DNA from 2 places in the Streptomyces gobiensis genome. Region 2 is predicted to be linked to the other one. Evidence: riboswitches for the same ligand, from Rfam matches in the RefSeq annotation. Region 2 holds a riboswitch; the other holds the start of a gene.
The links. A riboswitch is a leader RNA that binds a small molecule or an ion and turns the genes downstream of it on or off. The one in region 2 is predicted to bind thiamine pyrophosphate.
Positions count from the first base shown of each region.

Region 1: another riboswitch for thiamine pyrophosphate. It lies ahead of thiO (glycine oxidase ThiO); the one in region 2 lies ahead of test1122_RS20415 (thiamine ABC transporter substrate-binding protein).

Region 1 is NZ_CP086120.1:779,879-784,145, reverse strand. Features, by position in the region: gene pknB (Stk1 family PASTA domain-containing Ser/Thr kinase) at 1-506, opposite strand, end outside; gene test1122_RS03615 (thiazole synthase) at 694-1,500, opposite strand; gene thiS (sulfur carrier protein ThiS) at 1,506-1,706, opposite strand; gene thiO (glycine oxidase ThiO) at 1,703-2,848, opposite strand; TPP riboswitch at 2,845-2,957, opposite strand; gene test1122_RS03600 (NAD(P)/FAD-dependent oxidoreductase) at 3,020-4,261, shown strand.
Region 2 is NZ_CP086120.1:4,365,590-4,369,856, reverse strand. Features, by position in the region: gene test1122_RS20420 (ABC transporter permease) at 1-856, opposite strand, end outside; gene test1122_RS20415 (thiamine ABC transporter substrate-binding protein) at 919-1,998, opposite strand; TPP riboswitch at 1,994-2,116, opposite strand; gene rlmN (dual-specificity RNA methyltransferase RlmN) at 2,176-3,288, opposite strand; gene test1122_RS20405 (phosphatidate cytidylyltransferase) at 3,455-4,267, opposite strand, start outside.

The DNA.
Region 1 (4,267 bases), 3.6 Mb from region 2:
TGGGTGTCCACGGCACGTACCAGCCCGAAGTCGGCGACCTTGACCCGGCCGTCCTCGCCGACCAGCACGTTCTCCGGCTTCATATCGCGGTGCACCAGCTGGGCGCGGTGCGCGGCGCCAAGCGCGGCGAGTATCGGCTCCAGGATGTCGAGCGCGGCGCGGGGCTGGAGGGCGCCACGCTCCCGGAGCACATCGCGGAGCGTGCACCCGGCGACGTACTCCATCGCCAGATAGACATAGGTGCCGTCGGTGCCCTGGTCGAAGACGCCGACGATATTGGAGTGCGCGAGGCGCGCGGCGGACTTCGCCTCCCGGATGAAGCGCTCAACGAAGAGAGCGTCGTCAACGAGGGAGGGGTGCATCACCTTCAGAGCGAGCACACGGTCCAGCCGGGTGTCCACGGCCCGGTACACCGTGGCCATGCCGCCGACGGCGATCCGCGCTTCGACGCGGTACCGGTCGTCTAGCACCTGGCCGATCAACGGGTCCTGAAGGGTCGTATCCACGGCCGAGAGTCTACGAGTTGAAGCGGCCGTTGCTGGCGCCCGGTGCGTCCACCAGCCAAAATCGCAGCGAAACGGTAACAGGACCGGTGCGCGGGCGGAGCCCCGCGATGGGTTTTCCCAGCCCCGCCGGGGGTCTGGGGGCGGAGCCCCCAGTTTCGGGAAGGGGCGGGGCTGGGGAGAAGACCCCCTACGCGAAAGCCGGCCGCTCCGGGTCAAGGGCCGCCAGCCCCTCCGTCGGCGAGGACGCCTCCGCGAAGTGGCGGCGGGGAATACGGCCGGCGCGGAACGCCAGCCGGCCCGCCTCCGTCGCGTGGCGCATGGCCTCCGCCATGAGAACCGGCTCCTGGGCACGGGTGACGGCCGAGGCCAGCATGACCGCCGCACAGCCCAGCTCCATGGCCAGCGCCACATCCGACGCCGTGCCCGCACCCGCGTCCAGAATGACCGGGACCCGGGCCCGCTCGGTGATCAGCTGAAAGTTGTGCGGATTGCGGATGCCGAGCCCGGAGCCGATGGGCGAGCCCAGCGGCATGACCGCGGCGCAGCCCACGTCCTCCAGCTTCCGGGCGAGCACCGGGTCGTCGTTCGTGTAGGGGAGGACGGTGAAGCCGTCGTCGACCAGGATCTCGGCGGCGTCCAGCAGCTCGATCGGGTCGGGCAGCAGCGTGCGCTCGTCAGCGATGACCTCCAGTTTGATCAGGTCGGTGCCCAGCGCTTCCCGGGCCAGCCGGGCGGTGAGCACCGCCTCGCCCGCGGTGAAGCAGCCCGCCGTGTTGGGCAGTACACGGATGCCCAGTCTGTCCAGGACGGAGAGCACCGAGCCCTGCACGGTGGGGTCGAGCCGCCGCATCGCCACCGTGGTCAGCTCCGTACCGGACGCCGCCAGTGAGCGCTCCAGCACATCGAGACTGGGCGCGCCGCCCGTTCCCATGATCAGCCGGGAGGCAAAGCTGGTGTCACCGATGGTCAGCGGATCGGGGGTCGCGGGTGTCACGGGCGTCAGCCTCCTTGGACCGCGGTGAGGACCTCAACGCGGTCGCCGTCACCGAGGGTGGTGTCCGCCCACTGGCCACGTGGCACGACAGCCTCGTTGACGGCCGCGGCGACGCCGCTGGGGGCGGTGGTCAGGGTTGAGATCAGGGCGTCGAGGGTGGTCCCGTCGGGGGTGACGCGGTCTTCGCCGTTGATACGGATCCTCATGCGGGCTGCTCCTGAAGCGCGTCCGAGAAGCGTCGGGCGGTGAAGGGGCGGGCCTCTTCGGGGAGTTCGCCGGTGGTCAGCGACTGGGCCAGCGCGTCGCCCGTGACCGGGGCCAGCAGGATGCCGTTGCGGTAGTGCCCGGTGGCCACCTGGAGGCCGGGCAGCGCGGTGGGGCCGAGCAGCGGCGCGTTGTCGGGGGAGCCGGGGCGCAGCCCCGCGCGGGTCTCCACCAAGGGCAGCTCCGTGATGCCGGGGACCAGCTCATGCGCGTCCCGGAGGAGTTCGTAGACGCCGCCCGCTGTCACCGTGGTGTCCCAGCCCAGCTCCTCACTGGTGGCACCCACGACCAGTTCGCCGCTGGCGCGCGGCACCAGATAGACATGCCCGCCGCGTACCACGGCCCGTACGGTCCGGGAGAGAAAGGGGGCGGAGGCCCGTGGGATACGCAGCCGCAGCACCTGGCCCTTGACCGGGCGGACCGGGGGCAGCACCTCCGCGGGGACCCCGTCGAGGCGCCCGCTGTCGCTGCCGGCGGCGAGCACTACCTGGTCGGCGGCCAGCTCACTCCCGTCCGCCAGGACGACCCCGGTGGCCCGGTCCCGTACGACCGAAAGGCGCTGCGCCCAGCCGTGGCGGAACACCACCCCGGCCCGCTCGCATGCGGTGAGCAGCGCCGTCGCCAGCCGCCGCGGGTCGGCCTGGTGATCGCCGTCCACCCGCAGTCCGCCGCGCACGCCCGGGGCGAGCATGGGCTCCAAGCGGCGGCATTCACGGCCGCTCAGCCACTGTGAGTCCAGCCCGCAGCGCCGCTGGAGAGCGTGCAGCTCCCGCAGATGCGCGCGGTCATCGGCGTCCAGGGCCACGGCGAGCGTGCCGCAGGCGCGGTAGCCGACCTCCTGGCCGCTGGCCTCCGTGAGCTCCGCCGCGAAGGCCGGATAGCGCTGTGCGGAGGCGAGGTTGAGGGAGAGGAGCGTCTCCTCCCCGTAGTGCAGTTCGCTGACGGCGGCCAGCATCCCGGCCGCGACCTGTGCGGCTCCGCCACCCGGCGCCGGGTCGACGACCGTGGTACGCAGTCCGCGCTGTGCGGCCCGCCAGGCTGTCACCAGCCCTATGACGCCACCGCCGATAATCACCACATGCATGGGCGCTGTACCCCTCCCTTCGCCGGCATGACCCGGATCAGGTTCCTACGGTCGGAGGCCGCCAGCCTCCCTCTCAGCCCGGTACGTCCGGGCTCCCGCGAGTGCGTTTTGTGACGCCCACCCTACTGTGCGGCCCTGCACCCGCTGAAGGGGGAGTTCTAAAGTGATCGTGTGACCCCACGCAGCGAGCACAGCGAACAGCGCGTCGTCATCGTCGGCGCCGGAATGGCCGGAGTCCAAACCGCCGTACAGCTACGGGAACAGGGCTGGTCCGGCGCCGTCACCCTGATCGGCGCCGAGCCACATCAGCCGTACGACCGCCCGCCGCTCTCCAAGGCGGTACTGATCGGAAAGGCCGAAGGGTCCGCCTTCGACATCGACTTCCAGGCGCTCGACATCGAACTGGTGCTGGGCCGGGATGTCACCGGACTGCGCCCGGACGAGCATGTGCTGAACACCGAGGCCGGTCCGGTGCCGTATGACCGCCTGGTGATCGCTACCGGCGCCGCGCCGGTAGCGCTGCCCGGCAGCGAGGGCGTGCCGGGTGTGCATCTGCTGCGCACCCTCGATGACGCGGAGCGGCTGCGGCCGGTGTTGCAGGCGCAGCGCTCCATCGTGGTGGTCGGGGCGGGCTGGATCGGCGCGGAGTTCGCCACCGCCGCCCGTGAGGCGGGCTGTGCGGTGACCGTGGTGGAGGCCGCCGACCGGCCGCTCGCCGGGGTGCTGCCCGCCGAGATCTCCGGCCATATGCGCCGCTGGTACGAGGAGTGGGGCGTCACCCTGCGCACCGGGGTGGCCGTCGCGGCGGTCCGGCAGGGCGAGGTCCAGCTCGCCGACGGCACGGTGCTGCCCGCTGGGGCGGTAGTCGTCGGTATCGGCGCCCGTCCCGCCACCGCCTGGCTCGCGGGCTCCGGCGTGGAGCTCGCCCCGGACGGCTCGGTCCTGGCTGATGAGCGGCTGCGCACCTCGGTGCCCGATGTGTACGCGGTCGGGGACTGCGCCTCCTTCCCCTCCGCCCGCTATGGCGAGCGGCTGCTGGTCCACCACTGGGACAACGCCCTCCAGGGCCCGCGCGCGGTCGCCGCCGGCCTGGTCGGCGGGGACTCCGGCCATGCGGTGGACGGCGGGGGAGGGGTCTATGACCCGGTGCCGTACTTCTGGTCCGAGCAGTTCGGGCGCTTCGTCCAGTACGCCGGGCACCATACGGACCGCGATGAGCTGCTGTGGCGCGGTGACCCGGAGAGTGCGTCGTGGTCGGTGTGCTGGCTGCGGGACGGGATGCTGAACGCGCTGCTGGCGGTCGGCAGGCCGCGTGACCTGGCGCAGGCCCGGAAGCTCATCGAGCAGGGGGCGTCCCTCGACCGCGCGCTGGCGGCGGACGCGTCCGTACCGCTGAAGAAGGCAGTCGTATAGCCCAGC
Region 2 (4,267 bases):
CCATCACGGCCAGTTGGGACCACAGCAGCGCCCACTGTCCGGCGCCCCGGGGGCGGCGGGAGGTGTGGGCGGCGTCGACGAGCCGCAGGGCGGCTTCCCGTCTGCGTACGGTCCAGGCGTGCACCCCCAGCAGACAGCCGACCGCGGCGAACTGCAACAGGGTGAGCACCGCGGCGGTCGGCAGATCGAGGAACTGGGCGGTCTGCCGGTAGATCTCCACCTCCAGCGTGGCGTAGCGGGCACCGCCCAGGATCTGGATGATGCCGAAGGAGGTGAAGGTGAAGAGGAAGACCATCAGTGCGGCCGCGGCCACCGCTGGTGCCAGGGCGGGCAGTGTCACCCGCCGCCAAGCGGTGAAGCGGCTCGCGCCGAGCACCCGGGCGGCTTCCTCCTGACGTGGGTCGAGCTGGCCCCACAGGCCCCCCACGGTCCGTATGACCACGGCGTAGTTGAAGAAGACATGGGCGAGCAGGATCGCCCAGACGCCGGTGTCCAGCCGGACGCCCCACGCCTGGTCCAGCACTCCGCCACGGCCGAGCAGCCCGAGGAACGCCGAGCCGACAACTACGGTCGGCAGGACGAACGGCACGGTGACCACGGCGCGCAGCAGGTGCTTGCCGGGGAAGTCGAAGCGGGCGAAGACATATGCGCTGGGCAGTGCGATGGCCAGGGTCAGCACGGTCGATGCCACCGCCTGCCAGACGGTGAACCAGATGACCTGTCCGGTCTCCGGGGCGGCCAGCACCTCGCCGAGACGGGCGAGCTGCCACTGGCCGCCATCGCGCAGCCCACGGGAGACGATGGCGGCCACCGGATAGCCGAAGAAGAGCGCGAAGAACGCGATGGGCACGGCCATCAGGCCCAGCCGCACCGCGGTAGCGCGCCCGGCCACGCTCTTCTGAGGCTCCTTGGGCGGGCTTACTTCACCAGCGAGGACCACTGCTTGACCCACTGCTCCCGGTGCTGCGCGATCCTCTCCGGGGCGACGTTGTGCGGGTCGGCGATCCGCTCGCCGTACTTGGTGAAGACCTCAGGCAGCTGGGCGTCGTCCCGGACCGGGTTGACGAACATCTTGAGCGGCATGTCCTCCTGGAAGGCCTTGCTGAGCAGGAAGTCCAGGAGTTCCTTGCCGCCCTTGTCGTTCTTGGCGCCGTCGAGCAGTCCGGCGAACTCGATCTGCTGGAAGCAGGTGCCCGTGGAGACGCCGGTGGGGGCCTGCTCGGGGTTCTTGCCGCCGCCGTAGAACACCTCGGCAGGCGGGCTGGTGGCGTAGGAGACAACGAGCGGCCGGTCGCCGTTCTTCTTGCCTCCGGCGGAGCCGGTGAAGCGGTCGTCGTAGGCCTGCTCCCAGCCGTCGACCATGTCGACGCCATTGGCCTTGAGCTTCTTCCAGTAGTCCTGCCAGCCATCTTCGCCGTACCGGCCAACGGTGGCCAGCAGGAAGGCCAGGCCGGGCGAGGAGGTGGCGGCGTTCTCGGTGACCAGGAGGTTCTTGTACGCCGGCTTGATCAGGTCATCGAGGGTCTGCGGCGGGTCCAGCTTCTTGTCGGCGAAGTACTTCCGGTCGTAGTTGACGCAGACATCGCCGGTGTCGATGGGGGTCACCCGGTGCTTGGCCGCGTCGAGCTGGAACTCCTCGGGGACCTTGGCCAGCCCCTTGGCCTCGTACGGGGTGAACAGCTCCGCGTCGAGGGCGCGGGAGAGCATGGTGTTGTCAACGCCGAAGAAGACATCGCCGCGTGGGTTGCCCTTGCTGAGGATCGCCTGGTTCACGGCCGATCCGGCGTCGCCGCCACGCAACACCTTGACCTGGTAACCGGTCTCCTTGGTGAACTCCTTCAGTACCTCTTCGGAGACTTCGAAGGAGTCATGGGTGACCAGGGTGACGGTCTTCGACGCCTCCTTGGAGGCCTCCGGGCTACCGCAGGCGGCAAGCGCTGCGGCGCCGAGCGTACTGAGAACGGCGATGCCGACGGCACGCCGAAAGCTGGTGTTCATATGGTGCTGGACTCCCTACGCCGGTACTAACCGGATCAGGTTCGAGGGTCTGCGGCTGTCTCCGCTCTCCGAGCGGTTCCGCACTCTCAGCGCTGCTCGCGCTCCCCTGTCAACGGTGTTTGGTTATTCGTTCGGTTGTTCGTACGGGCGAACGATACCAGTCGGCGGCAGCGCGGCTCAGCGCTCGGTCGCCGCGAGCTGACCGCAGGCTCCGTCGATCTCCTGGCCCCGGGTGTCCCGGACGGTGACCGGCACTCCGTGCGATGCCAGGGCCCGTACGAACTCGGCCTCGTCCTCCGGGCGGGAGGCCGTCCACTTGGAGCCGGGGGTCGGATTGAGCGGGATCAGATTGACGTGCACCCGCTTGCCCTTGAGGAGCCGCCCGAGCAGATCGGCGCGCCAGGCCTGGTCATTGATGTCCCTGATCAACGCGTACTCGATGGAGATCCGGCGACCGGACTTGGCCGCGTACTCCCAGGCCGCGTCCAGCACCTCGCGGACCTTCCAGCGGGTGTTGACCGGGACGAGGGTGTCGCGCAGCTCATCGTCGGGGGCGTGCAGGGAGACCGCGAGACGGCACTTGAAACCCTCGTCGGCGAAGCGCAGCATCGCCGGAACGAGGCCGACCGTAGAGACCGTGACCCCCCGCTGCGAGATGCCGACACCGTCCGGCTCCGGGTCGGTGAGGCGGCGGATGGCACCGACCACACGGTTGTAGTTCGCCAGCGGCTCGCCCATGCCCATGAAGACGATGTTGGAGAGCCTGGCCGGGCCCCCGGGGACCTCGCCATCGCGCAGGGCGCGCATGCCGTCGACGATCTGGTGGACGATCTCAGCGGTGGACAGATTACGGTCCAGACCCGCCTGCCCGGTGGCACAGAAGGGGCAGTTCATACCGCAGCCCGCCTGCGAGGAGATACACATGGTGACCCGGTCCGGATACCGCATCAGCACGGACTCCACCAGCGTCCCGTCGTGCAGCCGCCACAGGGTCTTGCGGGTGGTGTCGTCGTCACACGAGATATGCCGCACCACGCTCATCAGCTCGGGCAGCAGCTCCGCCGCGAGCTTCTCGCGGGCGGCAGCGGGAATGTCCGTCCACTGCGCCGGGTCATGTGCGTACCGGGCGAAGTAGTGCTGGGACAGCTGCTTGGCACGGAACGGCTTCTCGCCGATCGCGGCGACCGCCTCCCGGCGCTCGGCGGGGCTGAGATCGGCAAGGTGGCGCGGTGGCTTCTTGGCTCCGCGTGGCGCTGCGAAGGTGAGCACGCCTGGGGCGGGCGGTGCCATAGCGGAAACTCCTCATTGCGACGAGGTCAGGTGATCCCCGCTGTTGCGGGGCCGAGGGCAAGGCGATGCCAGCACCCGGAGACCTCACGGGACCATCCCCGCAGCCGCGGGGCAGGAAAAGAGCTCACCGCCAGCGCGGTAAGCCCTTCCAGGGTAACGGCACGCCCTAACCCGCGCCGACGAAGATCACCAGCAGTAGCCACACCACCGGGGCCGTCGGCAGCAGCGAGTCGAGCCGGTCCATGATCCCGCCATGGCCCGGCAGCAGTGAGCCCATGTCCTTGATGCCGAGGTCCCGCTTGATCATGGACTCGCCGAGGTCGCCCAGCGTCGCGCTGGCCGCGACCGCGAGGCCCAGCAGCAGGCCCTGCCACCAGGTGCCCCCGTCGATCAGGAAGTGCAGGCACAGTGCGCCCGCGGCCATCGAGAAGGTGATCGCGCCCAGCAGTCCCTCCCGGGTCTTGCCGGGGCTGATCCGCGGAGCGAGCTTGTGCTTGCCGAACTTCCAGCCGACCGCATACGCACCGGTGTCACTGACCACGGTCAGCAGCAGAAAGGTCAGCACCCGCCAGGCGCCGTCGTCCGCGGCGAGCATCAGCGCTACGAAGGTCGCGAGGAAGGGGACGTAGAAGGCGGCGAAGACCCCCGCGGTGACATCCCGCAGATAGTCTTCGGGCGGCTCCGTCATCCGCCAGACCAGTACGGCGAGCGTGGTGAGTGCCATCGCCACCCAGGCGCCCTCGGCTCCGCGGACATATCCGGCGATGACCATCGCCGCGCCGCCGATCGCGAGGGGCACCAGCGGTACCCGGATCTGCTTGCGCTTGGCGAGCTGTGTGGTCAGCTCCCACAGGCCCACCACGACGGCGACCGCTATCACGCCGACGAAGATCTCCTTGCGGAGGAAGAGCGAGGCGAGGATGACGGCGCCCAGACCGGCACCGACCCCCACGGCTGCGCGCAGATCACGGCCCGCCGA